DNA from 3 places in the Bradyrhizobium sp. USDA 3311 genome. Region 2 is predicted to be linked to each of the others. Evidence: riboswitches for the same ligand, from Rfam matches in the RefSeq annotation. Region 2 holds a riboswitch; each other region holds the start of a gene.

Region 1 (5,481 bases), 2.1 Mb from region 2:
GAGCCACACCAGCTTCGTCTTCGGCGTCACAGCCTTGAGGATGGCGTCGACGTCGCAGGTGAGGTTCTTCTCCTGTGCGATGACGTTCCTGGCGCCGACCGCCATGGTGGCGATCGGGTAGACCAGGAAGCCGTGCGTGGTCGAGATCGCCTCGTCGCCCTGGCCGAGATAGGTGTGGGCGAGCAGGTTGAGGATCTCGTCCGAGCCGGCGCCGCAGATGATGCGGTTGGGGTCGAGGCCGAAGGTGCGGCCGATGGCTTCGCGCAGCACCCGCGAGGTGCCTTCCGGATAGTTTTCCAGATGATCAGCCACCTTCTTGAAGGCCTCGATCGCCCTGGGCGAGGGGCCGAACGGCGTCTCGTTGGCCGAGAGCTTGAACACCTTGCGGCCCGGCTCCGGCACCGGGCTCTTGCCGGGCGTGTAGGGCGCAATATCGAGAATGCCGGGGTTCGGCACGGGGCGGGACATCTTCAACTCCGGAATGGCAGGCGGCTCGTAACTTACGATTTCGACCCGGTCGGGGGCACCGTATAGCGCGTCGCGTGGCTGCCGACGAGGGCCGTGGAGCGCACCGAGGCCCCCGCCTCGATCAGGGCAGCCTTGATCTTGTCGATGCTGCTCGCGCTCGTGACCGAGACCAGCAGCGCGGCGCCATCGAAGGCGGTATCGGGCACCGCCACGATGTCGGCGAGCGGCGACAGCGCCCGCGCGATCTCGGCATTCCACCCCGAGACGCGCACGCTGAAAGTCTCCACCTCCGTCACCAGGGCACTGTCGGCGACGCGCGAGATCGCGAACACGGGCAGCGCGGCCGGATGGTCGGCACGCTCGACGAAGGGCAGCCGCGCGATGATCTTCGGTGCGCCTTCTGCTTCCAGCTCCAGCCACCACGGGGTGCGGCTGGAAGTCGCCGAGACCAGCGCCAGATCGCCCTTGGATTTCGCGACCGCCTCGACCGCGGCCTGCGCGCTGAAATGCGCGACGTAAGGCACGGTGAAGCCGAAATGGAATCGCACGGAATCGCGCATCGCGGGCTCGCTCACCGAGATGTCGGCATGCACCGCGAACGGCGCCTGCACGTAAGTGAACGTCGCGATGATGACGCGCCAGATGCTCTCGACCGTGTCGAGCGGCAGGATGCCGCGATGGCGCTCCACGATCCGCCGCATCATGTCGGCCTCGCGCGCAGGCCGGAACGCCGAGCCCACCTCCTGGGTCTGCTTCACCTGGATCAGGCGGTCGATGATGTCGCCGCGCTGCATCAGGAGGCGATGCATGCCCTCGTCGATCGCGTCGATCTCCTTGCGCAATTCCTGCAACGATGGTGGCGCGGGCGGACGTTGGGACATATCTGGCAAGTGCTGTTGAGAGGCGTTCCAATGCGGGTCCATCAGGTCGGACCCGCCGCGGTCGATGTCTTGATTAGGCAGTCGGAGCGGCGAAAGCAAAGAGAAATGCAAAGGGAAATCGGGCCTTTTCGGCTGACGCGACGGGGACGAATTTGGTCAATCAGGACCGTATCTTGACGAAAACCGTCCAAGCCGTTAAGTTTTGCCTGTTCCGTGGTCATTTGAGCCGGCCGGCTTGCAGCCACGTTAAAAAACTCGCTAAACAGGCCGGGGACGCTTCCGATCCCGGCCGAACCTATCGTTCAGGCCGGGTTTTTTATGGCCTGATGCAAGTAGCGGTCTGAAGTCCGATCGCAAACGAGGTCGATGGTCAGATGGTTGGCGTCACGTCGATATCCAGTCCCGCGATCAGTGCCGATGAGCGGTCGCATGAAGTGGATCATCCGAGTTCGCTCGTCGCGCAGTTCGGCGCTGATCAGCCGTTGCCGCTCGACTGCGGCATAGATCTCACCCCGTTCCAGATCGCCTACCAGACCTATGGCGAGCTCAACGCCGATCGCTCCAACGCGATCCTGATCTGCCATGCGCTGACCGGCGACCAGCATGTCGCCAATGTGCACCCCGTCACCGGCAAGCCCGGCTGGTGGGAAACCCTCGTCGGTGCGGGCCGTCCGCTCGATCCGAGCCAATACTTCATCATCTGCGCCAATGTGATCGGTGGCTGCATGGGCTCGACCGGGCCGGCCTCGATCAATCCCGCGACCGGCAAAGTGTGGGGCCTGGATTTCCCGGTCATCACCATCCCCGACATGGTTCGCGCGCAGGCGATGCTGATCGACCGGCTCGGCATCGACACGCTGTTCGCGGTGGTCGGCGGCTCGATGGGCGGCATGCAGGTGCTGCAATGGACGGCGGCCTACCCCGAGCGCGTGTATTCCGCGCTGGCAATTGCCTGCTCGACGCGGCACTCGGCGCAGAACATCGCCTTTCACGAGCTCGGTCGCCAGGCTGTGATGGCCGATCCCGACTGGCACAATGGCGGCTACGCCGATCGCGGCATCCATCCGCATCGCGGCCTTGCGGTCGCACGGATGGCGGCGCACATCACCTATCTCTCCGACGCGGCGCTGCATCGCAAGTTCGGCCGGCGCATGCAGGACCGCGACCTGCCGACCTTCTCGTTCGACGCCGACTTCCAGGTCGAGTCCTATCTGCGCTACCAAGGCTCGTCCTTTGTCGAGCGCTTCGACGCCAACTCCTATCTCTATCTGACGCGCGCGATGGACTATTTCGACATCGCCGGCGACCATGGCGGCGTGCTGGCGAAGGCGTTCGCGGGCATCAAGACGCGCTTCTGCGTGGTCTCCTTCACCAGCGACTGGCTGTTCCCGACCTCGGAATCGCGCGCGTTGGTGCATGCGCTGAATGCGTCGAGCGCGCGGGTATCGTTCGCCGAGATCGAGACCGATCGCGGCCATGACGCCTTCCTGCTCGACGTGCCCGAATTCTTCGACATCGCCCGCGCCTTCCTGGAATCGGCCGGCAAGGCGCGCGGACTCAACGGCAGGGGTGGCTAGGATGTCAGTGCAGGAAGTGCTGCCGCTGGGCGGCCTTAGCGCGGAACAGTCCGGTCATTTTCGCGCCGACCATCTGCTCGTCGCCGAGATGGTCAAGCCGGGCTCCAAGGTGCTCGATGTCGGCTGCGGCGACGGTGATCTGCTCCAGCTTCTGGAGACCCGCGGCATCGACGGCCGCGGCATCGAATTGTCGCGCGAGGGCGTCAACCGCTGTGTCGCCAAGGGCCTCGCGGTGGTGCAGGGCGACGCCGATACCGACCTCGTGAACTATCCCGATGATGCCTTCGACTACGTGATCCTGTCGCAGACGCTCCAGGCGACGCGGCAGCCGCGTGTGGTGCTGGAAAATCTCCTGCGCATCGGCCGCCGCGCCATCGTCTCGTTCCCGAACTTCGGCTTCTGGAAGATGCGGCTCCAGCTCCTGATCGGCGGCCACATGCCGCGCACCGAGAACCTGCCGGCGACCTGGTACGACACCGCCAACATCCACTTCTGCACCATCAAGGATTTCGTCGAGCTCTGCGACGAGATCAACGTCAAGATGGAACGCTCGGTGGCGCTCGATCTCTATGGCCGCCCGGTGCCGCTGAACCTGCCCTGGTGGGTGTGGAATATGTTCGGCGAGCAGGGCGTGTTTCTGCTCACGCGCGGGCAGGGGAAGTGACGCCGTAGGCGTCATTCCGGGTTCGCTCTTCGAGCGCCCCGGAATGACAGGGTAAACTATTGCGCCGCCACCGACCTCGGATCGCGCGCCGGCCATCGACCTGCTTCCACCAGCGTGACGAACCGCTCCACGGTCTCGTTGAACAGCGCGGGCTCCTCGAGATTGAGCACGTGCCCCGACTTCGGAAACATCGCGAGGCCCGCGGCCGGAAGATGCTTCTTCAGGAACAGGCTCGGCCCGACGCAAGGGTCATCCTCGTCGCCACAGATGATCAGCGCCGGCGTCGCGACGCCCCTGATCGCGTCCGTCATGGTGTAGATCGAGGGACGGCCGCCCTGGAAGCCGCGCATCGTGCGCGCCGATCCCCTGGCATCGTGCCGCGCCAGCGCGGCGTAGAAATCGGCGTGGCCGCGCGGGTCCTTCACCAGGAAGGGAATCCGGCTCGGCGCCTCGCGCGTGACTTTCGCCACCTCCGTGGAGCCGAGCGTCTCGAATTGCTCGGCATTGGCGCGGCATTGCTTGCGCCAGGCGTCGAGATTCTCGATCTCCGAACCGGAGCCGACGCCGGCTAGCGTCATCGACAGCGCCCGCTGCGGCGCGTTCAGTCCGATTTGAAGCGACGAATAAGCGCCCATCGAGAGCCCGACGAGATGCGCGCGGTCGATCCTGAGATGATCGAGCACCGCGAGCGCGTCGGTATAGAAATGCGTGTAGGTGTAGACCTCGCCCTCAGGCACGTCCGACGGCGTGTAGCCGCGCGCCGAATAGGTGATGCAGCGGTGGCCGCGCGAGAAGTAGCGCATCTGCGGCTCCCAATTGGTGTAGTCGGCCGCGAATTCGTGCAGGAAAATAATCGGCGTTCCCTGGCCCGCTTCCTCGAAATAGATGCGGACGTCGTCCCTGGTCGTGGCGTGGGGCATTAACCGTTTCCCTCTCTTCTAGCCGCATGTGAAGGATCGCAGTTAATGCTGTTGTCCGCAATGCGGCAGCGTCAGGCCGGCACCGACACAAAATCAACCCAGCTATTCACCGGCACGGTGTCTTTTTCTCGCCACATGGGGCGGCTTAACGGCCCGAGGGATGTCGGCCGCGCACGGGCCGGCTGGGAAGTGGGGGTGTCAACGAAGGATGACTAATGTTCGAGTTGTTTGCGTCTCGCCTGTCGCGTTGTGTTGTCGCGCTGGCGCTGTTCTTCGCGGCGGTCGCCGCGTTCTCGTCTCCGGCCTCGGCACGGCCGCATCGTCATAGCGCAGAGCGGCACGCTTACGCGCATCACGCCAGCAGATATCATCATTACCGGCACCAGGCCCGCAGTTCGCGCTTCGAGCGCAGCGCGGCGCAGTTGCAGGCCGGCGGCTTCATGGACACGCAGGCCAGCTACGATCCGAACGCCAATAGCGGCGGCATGGGTTACACGCGCTATCTGGGCGGCGGTGAAATGGGCATCGGTGGAAACGTGAGCCGCGCCGGCAAAGTGAGCCGCGCCCGTAACATGAGCCACGCTGTCAACAAGAGCAGCGCTGGCGACAATGGCAACGCCGGCAACATGGGTATGAGCAGCGGCTTCGGCGGCGGATCGGGCCTCGTGTCCGAGGCGCGCCGCTATCTCGGCGGCAACCCGACCGGGCGTGGCAGCCTGTGGTGCGCGCGCTTCATGAACATGGTGCTTGAGAAGACCGGCCACCGGGGCACCGGCTCGGACATGGCGAATTCGTTCGCGCGTTACGGCACGCGTGTCTCCGGCCCGCAGGTCGGTGCCATCGCGGTGATGTCGCGCGGCGGCCGGGGCGGCCACGTTGGCATCATCACCGGCGTCGACGCGCAGGGAAATCCGATCATGATCTCCGGCAACAACGGCAACCGCGTCCGCGAGGCGCCGGTCTCGCGCGGC
Region 2 (5,481 bases):
CACCCAATCGACCAGACCAGCGGCGGACGGCCGCCTGCGGCCGGGCGCATGCGGATGCCGATATGCCGGCCGCAGCCGGCAGCCAATCCCTCGAACAATCCCTCCAGCACCTTGGCGCAGGCGCGGTGACAATCAGCGACGTCGTCCATCAGCTTCCAGCTCTGCTGGCGGATTTCGAAGGTGCCTTCGGACTGCGTCATCTCAGCATTGTCGTCCTGGGCAGCGAACAGCGCGTTCAGGAACGATGCGAATTCCCTCGCGCCGCCGCGGCTCGTCGCGAGTGCGGCCGCGGCCTCGTCGAAATACTGCATCCCGATCAGCTTGCCGGTGAGATGCAGCAGATAACCGGCGTCCTCCGGGCCGAACAGCTGCACCATCACGGGCGCGGCGGTGCGGACATATTCCATCGCATAGTTGCGATAGGCTTTTTCAAGCCGCGGTTTCGGCCAGCTCGCGACCGGCAGCGCCGGCGCGGTCTTCGCATCGAACGGCGGCGCTTCCAGATGCCGCGCGAACACCAGGCGCTGGTCGAGTTCGAGCGGATGGTCGTATTGATGATAATAGCCTTCGAGCCCGTCCTGGCCGTCGACGCTCTGCTTGGTGCAGACGAAGCCGAGGCGAAGATCTCCGAGCGCAACCCCGTTATTGGCGTGCCAGCCGCGCAGCATCGCGCGTGAGACTTCGCCCGGCACGCCGCAGATCGCGGTGCCCTTCCAGATCCAGCGCGGCGGCGGATAGCGGATCCAGGCCTTGACGTCGCTCTCATACATGTATTCGACATGCACGCCGCCGATCCAGTTGGAGAGGTAGTGATATTGCGCAGCCGCGACCGCCGGCGGCAGATGGCTGAGCCCGAGCTTTTCCAGCCCCGGCAGGAAGCGCTCCTGCTGCTGACGGCGGAACACGCGGAAGACGAACTCCGCGGCATCCGCGGTGCCGCGCCGCGTGACGACGGTGAGGATAAGGCCGGTGAAATAGGCGTGATAGAGATCGGCGACCGCGCGCCAGCGCTTCCATTGGGCTTCCTGCGCGGAGTCAGCTGCGGCGGTCATGTTCGCTCCCGGCTTGTTGTTTTACGGGAGTGTGTCATCGCGGCTGGGGCGGCGCAACCAGCCACAGACTCGGTGTCATCGCCCGGCGAAGACCGGGCGATCCAGTATTCCAGAGACAGTTATGATTGAATCGAGACGCCGCGGCGTACTGGATGCCCCGGTCGAGCCGGGGCATGACAGTTGGAGATGTCGCTACACCCGAAAATGTTTCGAGAGCTTCAAGCCCTGCGCCTGGTAGTTCGAGCCGATGCGCTGGCCGTACATCGCGTCGGGGCGGGCGAGCATCTTCTCGTAGACGAGGCGGCCGACGATCTGGCCGTGCTCGAGGATGAACGGCACCTCGCGCGAGCGCACCTCCAGCACGGCGCGCGATCCCAACCCGCCGGCACCGGCATAGCCGAAGCCGGGATCGAAGAAGCCGGCATAGTGCACGCGGAATTCGCCGACCAGCGGATCAAAGGGCACCATCTCGGCTGCAAAGTCGGGTGGCACCTGCACGGCCTCTTTCGAGGCGAGGATGTAGAACTCGCCGGGATCGAGGATCAGGCTGCCGTCGGGCCGGGCCGAGATCGGCTCCCAGAAGTCCTCGACGGAATAGCCGGAGCGGCGATCGACATCGACGACGCCGGTGTGGCGCTTGGCACGGTAGCCGACGAAGCCGCTCGCCTTCTCGCCGGAGAGATCGACGGAGACGGCGACGCCGCCGGCCAGATCGGCATCGTCGATGTCGACGAGGCGCTCGGACGCATGCAGCGCATCGAGCTCGTCGGCATTGAGGATGGCGTCACCGGTGCGGAAGCGCACCTGCGACAGGCGCGAGCCCTCGCGCACCAGCACCGGAAATGTCTTCGGGCTGATCTCGGCATAGAGCGGGCCGTGATAGCCGGCGCCGATCATGTCAAAGCGGCGGGTGCCGTCGGCGATCACGCGGGTGAAGACGTCGAGGCGGCCGGTGGAGCTCTTGGGGTTCGCAGCCGCGACGATCTCCGGCGGCAGCGCGAGGCTTTCCAGCAGCGGCACGATGTAGACGCAGTTGGTTTCCAGCACCGCGCCGTCGGCAAGGCTGAACTCGTGCAGCTTCAATTCGTCGATGCGCTCGGCCACCGTGGCGCCGGGACCAGGCAGGAAGCTGGCGCGGACGCGATAGGCGATGTCACCGAGGCGCAAATCGAGGCTCGCCGGCTGGATCTGGCTTTCGACGAAATCGTATGCGGGCAGGATGAGGCCCGCCTCCGCCATCGCCGCGATCATGCGGTCGGGCAGGATACCATTGGCGTCGGCGGCGATCGTGAAGCTCAACCGGGGGTCCTCGTCAGGGGTCAAACGCATCCGGACGTGCGGGAAATACTAGCCTTTTACGGCTATCCGATGGACGCCTTGACGGAAAGGCCATTGCGGAATATGAGCATCACTTATCCCGTGGTGATTTGAGCCGGCCGGCTTGCAGCCACGTTAAATAAGTCGCTAAACAGGCCGGGGACCTCTGTGATCCCGGCCCGTGGATATATCCAGGCCGGTTGTTTTGTGACCGTTTTCGACGAGACGGTCATGTCGGAGGTACCTATGTCGAAGTCGCCTGCCACTTACCGTCCCGAAACCCGCTTGGTCCATTCCGGCACCCTGCGCTCGCAATTCGGCGAGACGTCGGAGGCGCTGTTCCTGACCCAGGGCTACGTCTACAACAGCGCCGAGGAGTGCGAGGCGCGGTTCAAGGGCGAGGATCCCGGCTTCATCTATTCGCGTTATTCGAACCCGACCATCTCGATGTTCGAGCGCCGCATGATCGAGCTCGAAGGCGCCGAAGCGGCGCGTTCGGCGGCGACCGGCATGGCCGCGGTGACGACGGCGATCCTGGCGCCGCTGAAGGCCGGCGACCACGTGGTCGCCTCCCGCGCGCTGTTCGGCTCGTGCCTCTACGTCATTCAGGATCTGTTGCCGCGCTACGGCATCGAAACCACGCTGGTCGACGGCCTCGATCTCGACCAGTGGCAGCGGGCCTTGCGGCCGAACACCAAGACGTTCTTCCTGGAGAGCCCGACCAACCCGACGCTCGACGTGCTCGACATCCCCGGCATCGCCGAGATCGCGCACAAGGGCGGCGCGCGGCTCGTCGTCGACAACGTGTTCGCGACGCCGATCTGGCAGAGCCCGCTCGCGCTCGGCGCCGACGTCGTGGTCTATTCCGCGACCAAGCACATCGACGGCCAGGGCCGCTGCCTCGGCGGCATCATCCTGTCCTCGGAAGCCTTCATCGCCGAGCACCTCCACAATTTCATGCGCCAGACCGGGCCGTCGATCTCGCCGTTCAACGCCTGGGTCTTGCTCAAGGGCCTGGAGACGCTGGCCGTGCGCGTGCGCGCGCAGACCGACACCGCGGCACGCGTTGCGGAAGTGCTGGCCGGCCATCCGAAGATCTCGCGATTGATCTATCCCGGCCGCGCCGATCATCCGCAGGCAGCGCTCGTGAAGAAGCAGATGCGCGGCGGCTCGACGCTGGTCGGCTTCGAGGTCAAGGGCGGCAAGGCGGCCGCGTTCCGCGTGCTCAACGAGCTCAAGCTTGCGAAGATCTCGAACAATCTCGGCGACGCCAAGAGCCTCGTCACCCATCCGGCAACCACGACGCATCAGCGCCTGAAGCCGGAAGACCGCGCCGCGCTCGGCATCAGCGAGGGCTTCATCCGCTTCTCCGCGGGGCTGGAGCATGCGGACGATCTGATCGAGGACCTGACGGCGGCGCTGGAGAAGGCGTGAGGCGATCGAGCTCTCGTAGGGTGGGCAAAGCGAAGCGTGCCCACCATTCACCACCGAGCTGGCGATAGATGGTGGGCACGGCGCGCGAAGAGCGCGCCTTTGCCCACTCTACGGCTACGCAGCCGAACTACATCGGCCGGTACGCCCGCACGTCCCCGGGCACGTTGACCCCGAGCTTGATCTGGCCGACGGAGCGGATGATGTCGTCGCCGAGGAGCTGGGCGAAGCAGGCATAGCCCCAATCGTTCATATGCAGGCCGTCGGCGATCACGAAGCTCTCGACCGGGATCGATTGATTCTCGTGCCAGTCGCGCATCACCTCGAAGCGCGGGAAGATGCCGACGTGACGGAGTTCGGCGACCTTGCCGAGCAGCTTCACCATCTTGCCGGCACTCTCCTTGCGCTGGTTGACGGCCGGCGAATATTGCGGATCGACCAGCACGATATCGGCGCCGCCGGCGGCCTGGATGCGGGCGATGCCGTCCTCGACCATCTTGGCGGTGTCGCCGGGATCGAGATTGCGCAGCACGGCGTTGGTGCCGACCTGCCAGATCACCATGTCCGGATGCACGTCGATCACCTCCTTCTGGAGGCGCTTCATCATCTCGGGCGCGTCCTCGCCGCCGACGCCGGCATTGATGACGGTGATGTCCGCGGTCGGATATTGCCGGCGCAGCTGCGCCGCAAGACGGTTCGGATAGTTGAAATCGGGTGAGCTTGCGCCGTAGCCGGCGGTCGACGACGAGCCGAACGCGACGATCACGACAGGCTTGCCGGCGACGAGCTTGCCCGCGACATGCGGCAGCGAGCCCATCGCCTTCGCGCCGCCCTTCGGCGGCAGGCAGGGGACGCGGTTGAAGACGTCACCGGCGGATTTCGCGACCTGCTTCACCTTGTCGATGGCGCGCGCGGTGATGCCGCGCTGTTCGGGAGACGTCGCGGCGACGGTGGTCTGGGAGGGCGATGCCGGAGCGGGATTAGCGGCCTGCGCGGGCGCGGGCGTTGCCTGCGCAGCCTGCGCCTGCGCGCGCGACTGCGAAACAGGAGTCAGCAACAGCAGCGCCGCCGCCACGGGTGCAGCCAGCCATGACGTCAGGCAAAAAGGGCGGATAGAACTCATTAACACTAGACCTCAATTTTGCTGCTGGGCCGGCCCCAGATGGGCTGCGTCGATCACGAACTGTGCCAACGCCCGGCCAAGGCAATCGTGGACCTGTTTCGCGAGCTCAGGCCCGCGGGACGGGCTGAACAGGTCGAACTGACCCTGATCATTCCACTGCCGCATGATCGCGAAACGGTCGAACAGCGGGATGTCGTGCTCCTGTGCCACCACCCGCATATTGTCGAGATAGGGCGGCACCGAGATCATGGTTTCGGTACGCGGGCTGTACTGCAAGTTCATCAACACGACGTCAGCCCCTGCATTTTGCAATGCGGAAACCCCTCCGGTCACCGCACCGCGAAAATCGTCGGGATCGATTGCTCGGATAGCATCCACGGTCCCGGTCTGCCAGATGACCAAAGTAGGCCTTTTTGCTTCCATCAGCTTAACGAAGCTGGCGGCCGCCTCCTCTGCCGTCTTCTTGCTCTGTATTTCTACGGAGACGTGCACAACTTCCGATGGCGACAGCTTGTCCTTCAAAATGGCCTGCATGCGTGCCGGATAGGAAGCGTCCTC
Region 3 (5,481 bases), 2.7 Mb from region 2:
CGCTGGAATCGACCTGGGGCAACCAGATCCTGGATCTCCAGGCCGAGAAGATCGACCTTGCCTTCGCCGTGAACCCGACACCGGAGCGCTCGCTGGTCATCGACTTTTCCACGCCCATCCTGGTGCACTCCTTCACCGCCATCACCAAAAAGGGTTTTGCCAAGCCGCAAACCTGGGCCGAGCTGAACAAGCCCGAGGTCAAGATCGCCGTCGACATCGGCTCGACCCACGAGACGATCGCGCGCCGCTATTGCCCGAAGGCGACGATCCTCGGCTTCAAGGAGCGCAACGAGGCGATCCTCGCCGTCGCAACCGGACGCGCGGACTGCAACATTTCGCTGGCGGTGCTTTCGGTCGCGACCTTGAAGAAGAACCCGACGCTCGGTGAGCTCGCGGTGCCACGTCCGCTGCTCACGCTGCCGACCAACATGGGCATCCGCGCCGAAAGCGACCGGCGCTACAAGGACTTCCTCAGCGCCTGGGCCGACTACAACCGCTCGCTGGGCCAGACCCGCGAATGGATGTTGAAGGGTTTTGAAGCCGTAGGTCTCGGCGCGGACGACATTCCCGGCGAAGTGCAGTTCTGAGCGCCAATCCGCGATGTATGTCTGGGGATTCGCGGTGCTCAAGCCGTACCGGAGCCCGCGTCGGCTTCATGAATGATGGCGTCATGGCCGGGATCGGTACGCCAGAGGAGATGATCCGCCAGCCGCGCAGCGAACGGCGGAAGTCCCTCCTCAGCCGGTTTCACGAAACGCATTAGACTGCCGGCCACGACCATCCCGAATCGGTGGGACGAACCATGAAACTCCGCGGCGGCTTCACGAATTACGGCGAGACGATCGGCATTCTGATGCTCGATACCCGCTTCCCGCGCCCGCGCGGCGACATCGGCAACGCGCTCTCCTACGACTTCCCGGTGCGCTACAAGATCGTGCGCGGCGCGCACGCCACAAGGATCATGGGCGACCAGCCCGATCCGACCCTGCTCGAGCCGTTCATCGCCGCGGCCCGCGAATTGGAAGCCGACGGCGTCAAAGCGATAACGACGAGTTGCGGCTTCCTCGCGCCGTTCCAGAAGCAGCTCGCGGCTGCCGTGAACATCCCGGTCTTCACCTCGAGCCTGATCCAGGCGCCGCTGATCCACGCCATGCTGCCGCCCGGCAAGGTCATCGGCATCTTCACCGAACGCGGCCACCACATGAACGAAGGGCACTTCCGCGGCGTCGGCTGGTCGCCGGACGACATTCTCGTTCAAATCCAGGGCATGAAGCCCGATGCGCAGTTTCCCGCAACCTACATTCTCGGCCGCGAAGAGCTGGACACTGACGTGCTGCGCGCCGAGATGATCGAGATGACGGAAGCCTTCATGGCGTCCTGCAAAAATCCCGGCGCGATCCTGTTCGAGTGCACCAACATGTGCCCATTCTCGCGGGACGTCGCCGAGGTGTCGGGTCTGCCGGTGTTCGACATCAACACCCTGATCAACTTCTTCCATCGCGCGGCCCATCCCGTGCCGTTCCTGCGCTGAACCAGCCGGGACAGGCGGCGAGGCGCGCGATGAACGCGCACGAGCCTAAAATAAGGCGGCGTTGACAGCCTGTCCGTAGATCATTGCAGCAACGAGTGAGAGCAGCAGGCCCGCTCCCGAGAAGATGACGACGACTTTCAGAGTCTCGACATCGACATTGGTTCCCGTCGCGCGGGATATTGCTCTTGCCAGTGCAGCAATCATCGCCAGCTCCGAAGCGGGCCGCGCGGAAGCGAGGCCTCACTTCATCTAGCGTTACTCGGCGCATTCGCGTGTGAAGCAGATTACAGGTGATCCCGCTGCACCCAGCCCGTTGCAATCGCGCTCGCCCAGGTGAGCATTCCCCTGGCCCGCGCCAATGCTGCCATGGCCGTGGTGTCGTAGGCCACGTAGCGGAGCGTCGCGGACCAGCCTCTGTTGGCATGCTCCAGAATTGCGTAACACGCATGAGGGGTGCCGACCTCGACCACGTAGGGAACGGGCATCTTCCCGTCGTAACCGGGCAATCCAACGCTGCCGGGATTGACGACCAGCCGGCCATCCTTCAGACGCACCACGCGCGGAATGTGCGTGTGTGCGCACAGGATGATCTCGGCGTCGATCCCCTCGGCGCCGGCCTCAATAGAATCAATCCGGCTCGGACGCGGGCAGCCGTCGCCCGCGATGTGGTCGAGCCAGAACGCAGCATCATTCCCTGGCGATCCATGGCACAGGAACGCCCGCCCCCTATACATGAGCGTGGACGGCATGCTTGCCATCCACTCGAAATGCTTGCGTTCGAGCTCTCGGAAATCGCTGCGCGCCGATGTGCCGGCCTGCCACAGCTCCACGAGAATGCGGTCCTGATCGCCCTTGATGGACGGAAAGCCTCGCTCCATCAGCAGGTCAGCCGTTCGGGCCGCTTCGAGCGGACCGCTAACATGGTCGCCCAGGTTCACGACCTCGTTGATGCCGAGCGCAGCAATGTCCGCAAGGACGGCTTCGAGCGCCGGACGATTTCCGTGCACATCCGCGATGGCAGCAAATTTCACTTGGCCTCTCCATTCGAGATGGCCGACGATTCACCCAATGCGGGACGATGCAGGATAGCGGGTCTCTTTAGCTGCATTTTTAGAAGCGCCCGCAAGCTGAGGATCAAATCGGCGCTGGACGAACGCTTACATGACCAAGGTGCTGCGATCAACCGATCTTCGCTCGCGCGGCCGGAGCCTGCGGCGCGCCGCGTTGGGCCGACAGCTCCGCCCACAGGCGGGAGCGCACGCCTTCATTGAGAGGCACAATGTGGAACGGCTGGCCGAAGATTGCGAGCGGCTCCTTGGCCGGCTCGAACCGCGGCCAGGCTTCCGCGATGTCGGGCGCGCCGGATGTGACGAAGCGCAGCACGCTTGCCTGAAACCGCGCGGCGACCTCGATATCCTCGGGCGTCATCGGCCCGCCCTTGCGCTTCAGGATCGGGCGGTCGATGAAATCCGGCGGGTGCGCCCAGAGGCAGGCATTGTCGGCACCGTGGGTCGGCCCCTGCGACAGGAACGGCTCCAGCGCCGGGCGATGGTCGAACCGGCTCAGCCACACCGCGCCGCCAGCCGCGGCATGAAGCCGCGCAAGATCTGCCATGGGGCGATGCCAGAACGCGTCGGACAGCAGCGCCTCGTACGGATCCTCGTCGACGCGCGCTGTGGCGCGGTAATACGCCAGCAGACGTTGCCAGCCGGCATCGCCGACTGCGGCGCGCACTTGTCGTTCGGTGGTGCGGATCATCGCGGCCGGCGGCGTGCTCTTCAGGAACATCACCATCTCGTCGCGGCAGGAGCCGAGCCAGAGCGGAATGTCGCGCAAGGTTCCTTCGGCGAAGACGTCCCGCGGCTCGCGCGGAATCACGATTCCGTCGAGCACCGGGCCGAACACGGTGCCTTGTTCGGTCTCGTCCGCAAGCCCGCGACTGACGCGCTCCACCGCCGCGAAGAGCTTTGGCAGTGGCAAAGAGGCAATCGCGGTTGGGTCGTACGCTAATTCGAGCTCGGCAAGCACGCGGCGTGCAACGTCGTCGGCATGATCGGCGCTCATGATGTTCCGCCCGGGCGCGCTGAGCGCGAGGGCGCGAATGAACTTGCCTCTGGCCTGCGGCAGGGTTGCGAGCGCGATCACCATCGAGGCGCCGGCCGACTGGCCGGACAGCGTGATCGCGTCAGGATCGCCGCCGAAATCCGCGATATTGGCGCGCACCCAGTCGAGGGCGGCGAGCGAATCCGAGATCGCGAGGTTGTTGGCCTCGCCGAGCCCAAGGCGATGCAATTGCAGGAATCCGAGCGGGCCGAGCCGGTAGTTGATGGTGACGATCACCGCCGGACCGTGCGCGGCGAGGAATGCGCCGTCATAGTCGGCGCCGCCGCCGGTGACGAAGGCGCCGCCATGGATGAAGACCAGCACCGGCAGCGGCCGATCGGCCTCTGCCGGCGTCCAGATGTTCAGGCTGAGACAGGCAGCCTCGTCCGCATGATCGAGATGGCCCGGCTGCGGCGCGTAAGCGCCGTAGCCCGTGCAGCGGAGCGGCTCCGTCCACGCTTTCGGCGGCATTGCCTTGGCAAAGCGCGGCGCGGTTGCGAACGGCACGCCCTTGAAGGCACGCATACCGGCCTGCGTGGTGCCGACGACGGGGCCACTCGTGGTCTGAACTGCGCTGGTCAGCATGCGTGCCTCGTCTTCACTCAAGCGCGCCGCTTGCCGAGATCGGCGATGTCGACGGTGTGGGTTTCGCGCGCCGTCGCCGCAGCGGCTGCCGAGATCACGCAGCAGCAGGCGACGAAGATCGCGACGGGGACCCAGCCGTTCGGCCCCTCCCCGACCAGGCTCGCGCTCACCAGCGGCGTGAAGCCGGCGACGAGAAAGCCGAGCTGCGTGCCGATCGCGGTGCCGGAATAGCGCACGCGCGCCTCGAACATCTCGGCGTAGAACGACGGCCAGATCGCGTTCGGCGCGGCGTAGACGATGCCGGACAGGATCATCGCGGCGGCGAAGATCGCGATCGTGTTGCCTGACGTCACCAGCATGAAGTACGGGAACAGCAGCACCGCGCAGCCGAGCACGCCGCCGATGAACACCGGCTTGCGGCCGATCTTGTCGGCGAGCAGGGCCCAGAGCGGCTGGGTGAGCAGCGCCGTGACGTTGCCGAGCACGCCGGCCCACAGCATGGTCGGGCGCGCCACGCCGAACTTGCTGGTGGCATAGCCGAGCGCGAACACGGCGGTCATCGTGCTCACGGTCGCGATCAGCGCGCAGACGATGACGCGCAGCACGTCGGGCCAGTAGTCGCGCAGTAGGGCGACGACGGGGAAGCGCGCAACCTGCGCCTTGTCCTTGATGTCTTCGAACACGGGCGTTTCCGGCATGGTCCGCCGCACCAGGTAGGCGACCAGCAGCACCAGAGCGGAAAGCAGGAACGGAACGCGCCAGCCCCAGTTCAGAAGCTGGTCCTCCGGCAGGCTCGATACCGGAATGAATACCAGCGTCGCCAGGATCGCACCGGCCTGGGTGCCGCTCAGGGTCCAGCTCGTGAAGAAGGCGCGGTTGGAGTTGGCCGAATGCTCCAGCGTCAGCGAGTTCGCCCCGCTCTGCTCGCCGGCGGCCGAGAGGCCCTGTAACAGGCGAAGCAGCGTCAGGATGACGGGCGCGGCATTGCCGATCGCGTTGGCATCCGGCAACAGGCCGATCGCAAGCGTCGAGCCACCCATCAGTACCAGTGTGAACAGCAGCACCGTCTTGCGACCAATGCGGTCGCCGAAATGGCCAAGGATGACGGCGCCGACCGGCCGCGCGATGTAGCCGATGCCGAAGCTGAGGAGCGCGAGCAGTGTCCCGGTCGAGGGATCGACATTGGCGAAGAACACTTTTGGAAAGATCAGCGCGGCCGCGGTGCCGTAGATGAAGAAGTCGTAGTATTCGAGCATGCTGCC

What was found. Region 2 has a riboswitch for S-adenosylmethionine ahead of ACVWW6_RS04700 (O-succinylhomoserine sulfhydrylase). Riboswitches for the same ligand answer to the same signal wherever they lie in the genome.
Region 1: it holds a riboswitch for S-adenosylmethionine, as region 2 does, so the genes downstream of both, metX (homoserine O-acetyltransferase MetX) here and ACVWW6_RS04700 (O-succinylhomoserine sulfhydrylase) in region 2, are expected to answer to the same signal.
Region 3: it holds a riboswitch for S-adenosylmethionine, as region 2 does, so the genes downstream of both, ACVWW6_RS17245 (metallophosphoesterase family protein) here and ACVWW6_RS04700 (O-succinylhomoserine sulfhydrylase) in region 2, are expected to answer to the same signal.

Annotation. Positions count from the first base shown of each region.
Region 1 covers NZ_JBSSFI010000001.1:3,041,397-3,046,877, forward strand. The annotation lists gene hisC (histidinol-phosphate transaminase) at 1-468, opposite strand, end outside; gene ACVWW6_RS14420 (chorismate mutase) at 501-1,349, opposite strand; SAM riboswitch at 1,553-1,632, shown strand; gene metX (homoserine O-acetyltransferase MetX) at 1,724-2,926, shown strand; gene metW (methionine biosynthesis protein MetW) at 2,928-3,590, shown strand; gene ACVWW6_RS14435 (alpha/beta fold hydrolase) at 3,647-4,510, opposite strand; gene ACVWW6_RS14440 (NlpC/P60 family protein) at 4,726-5,481, shown strand, end outside.
Region 2 covers NZ_JBSSFI010000001.1:959,162-964,642, forward strand. The annotation lists gene ACVWW6_RS04690 (hypothetical protein) at 1-1,052, opposite strand, end outside; gene ACVWW6_RS04695 (2'-deoxycytidine 5'-triphosphate deaminase) at 1,245-2,381, opposite strand; SAM riboswitch at 2,462-2,541, shown strand; gene ACVWW6_RS04700 (O-succinylhomoserine sulfhydrylase) at 2,616-3,803, shown strand; gene ACVWW6_RS04705 (SGNH/GDSL hydrolase family protein) at 3,931-4,923, opposite strand; gene ACVWW6_RS04710 (SGNH/GDSL hydrolase family protein) at 4,936-5,481, opposite strand, start outside.
Region 3 covers NZ_JBSSFI010000001.1:3,625,429-3,630,909, reverse strand. The annotation lists gene ACVWW6_RS17260 (transporter substrate-binding domain-containing protein) at 1-587, shown strand, start outside; gene ACVWW6_RS17255 (aspartate/glutamate racemase family protein) at 803-1,531, shown strand; gene ACVWW6_RS17250 (hypothetical protein) at 1,577-1,735, opposite strand; gene ACVWW6_RS17245 (metallophosphoesterase family protein) at 1,816-2,562, opposite strand; SAM riboswitch at 2,609-2,687, opposite strand; gene ACVWW6_RS17240 (carboxylesterase/lipase family protein) at 2,711-4,219, opposite strand; gene ACVWW6_RS17235 (MFS transporter) at 4,237-5,481, opposite strand, start outside.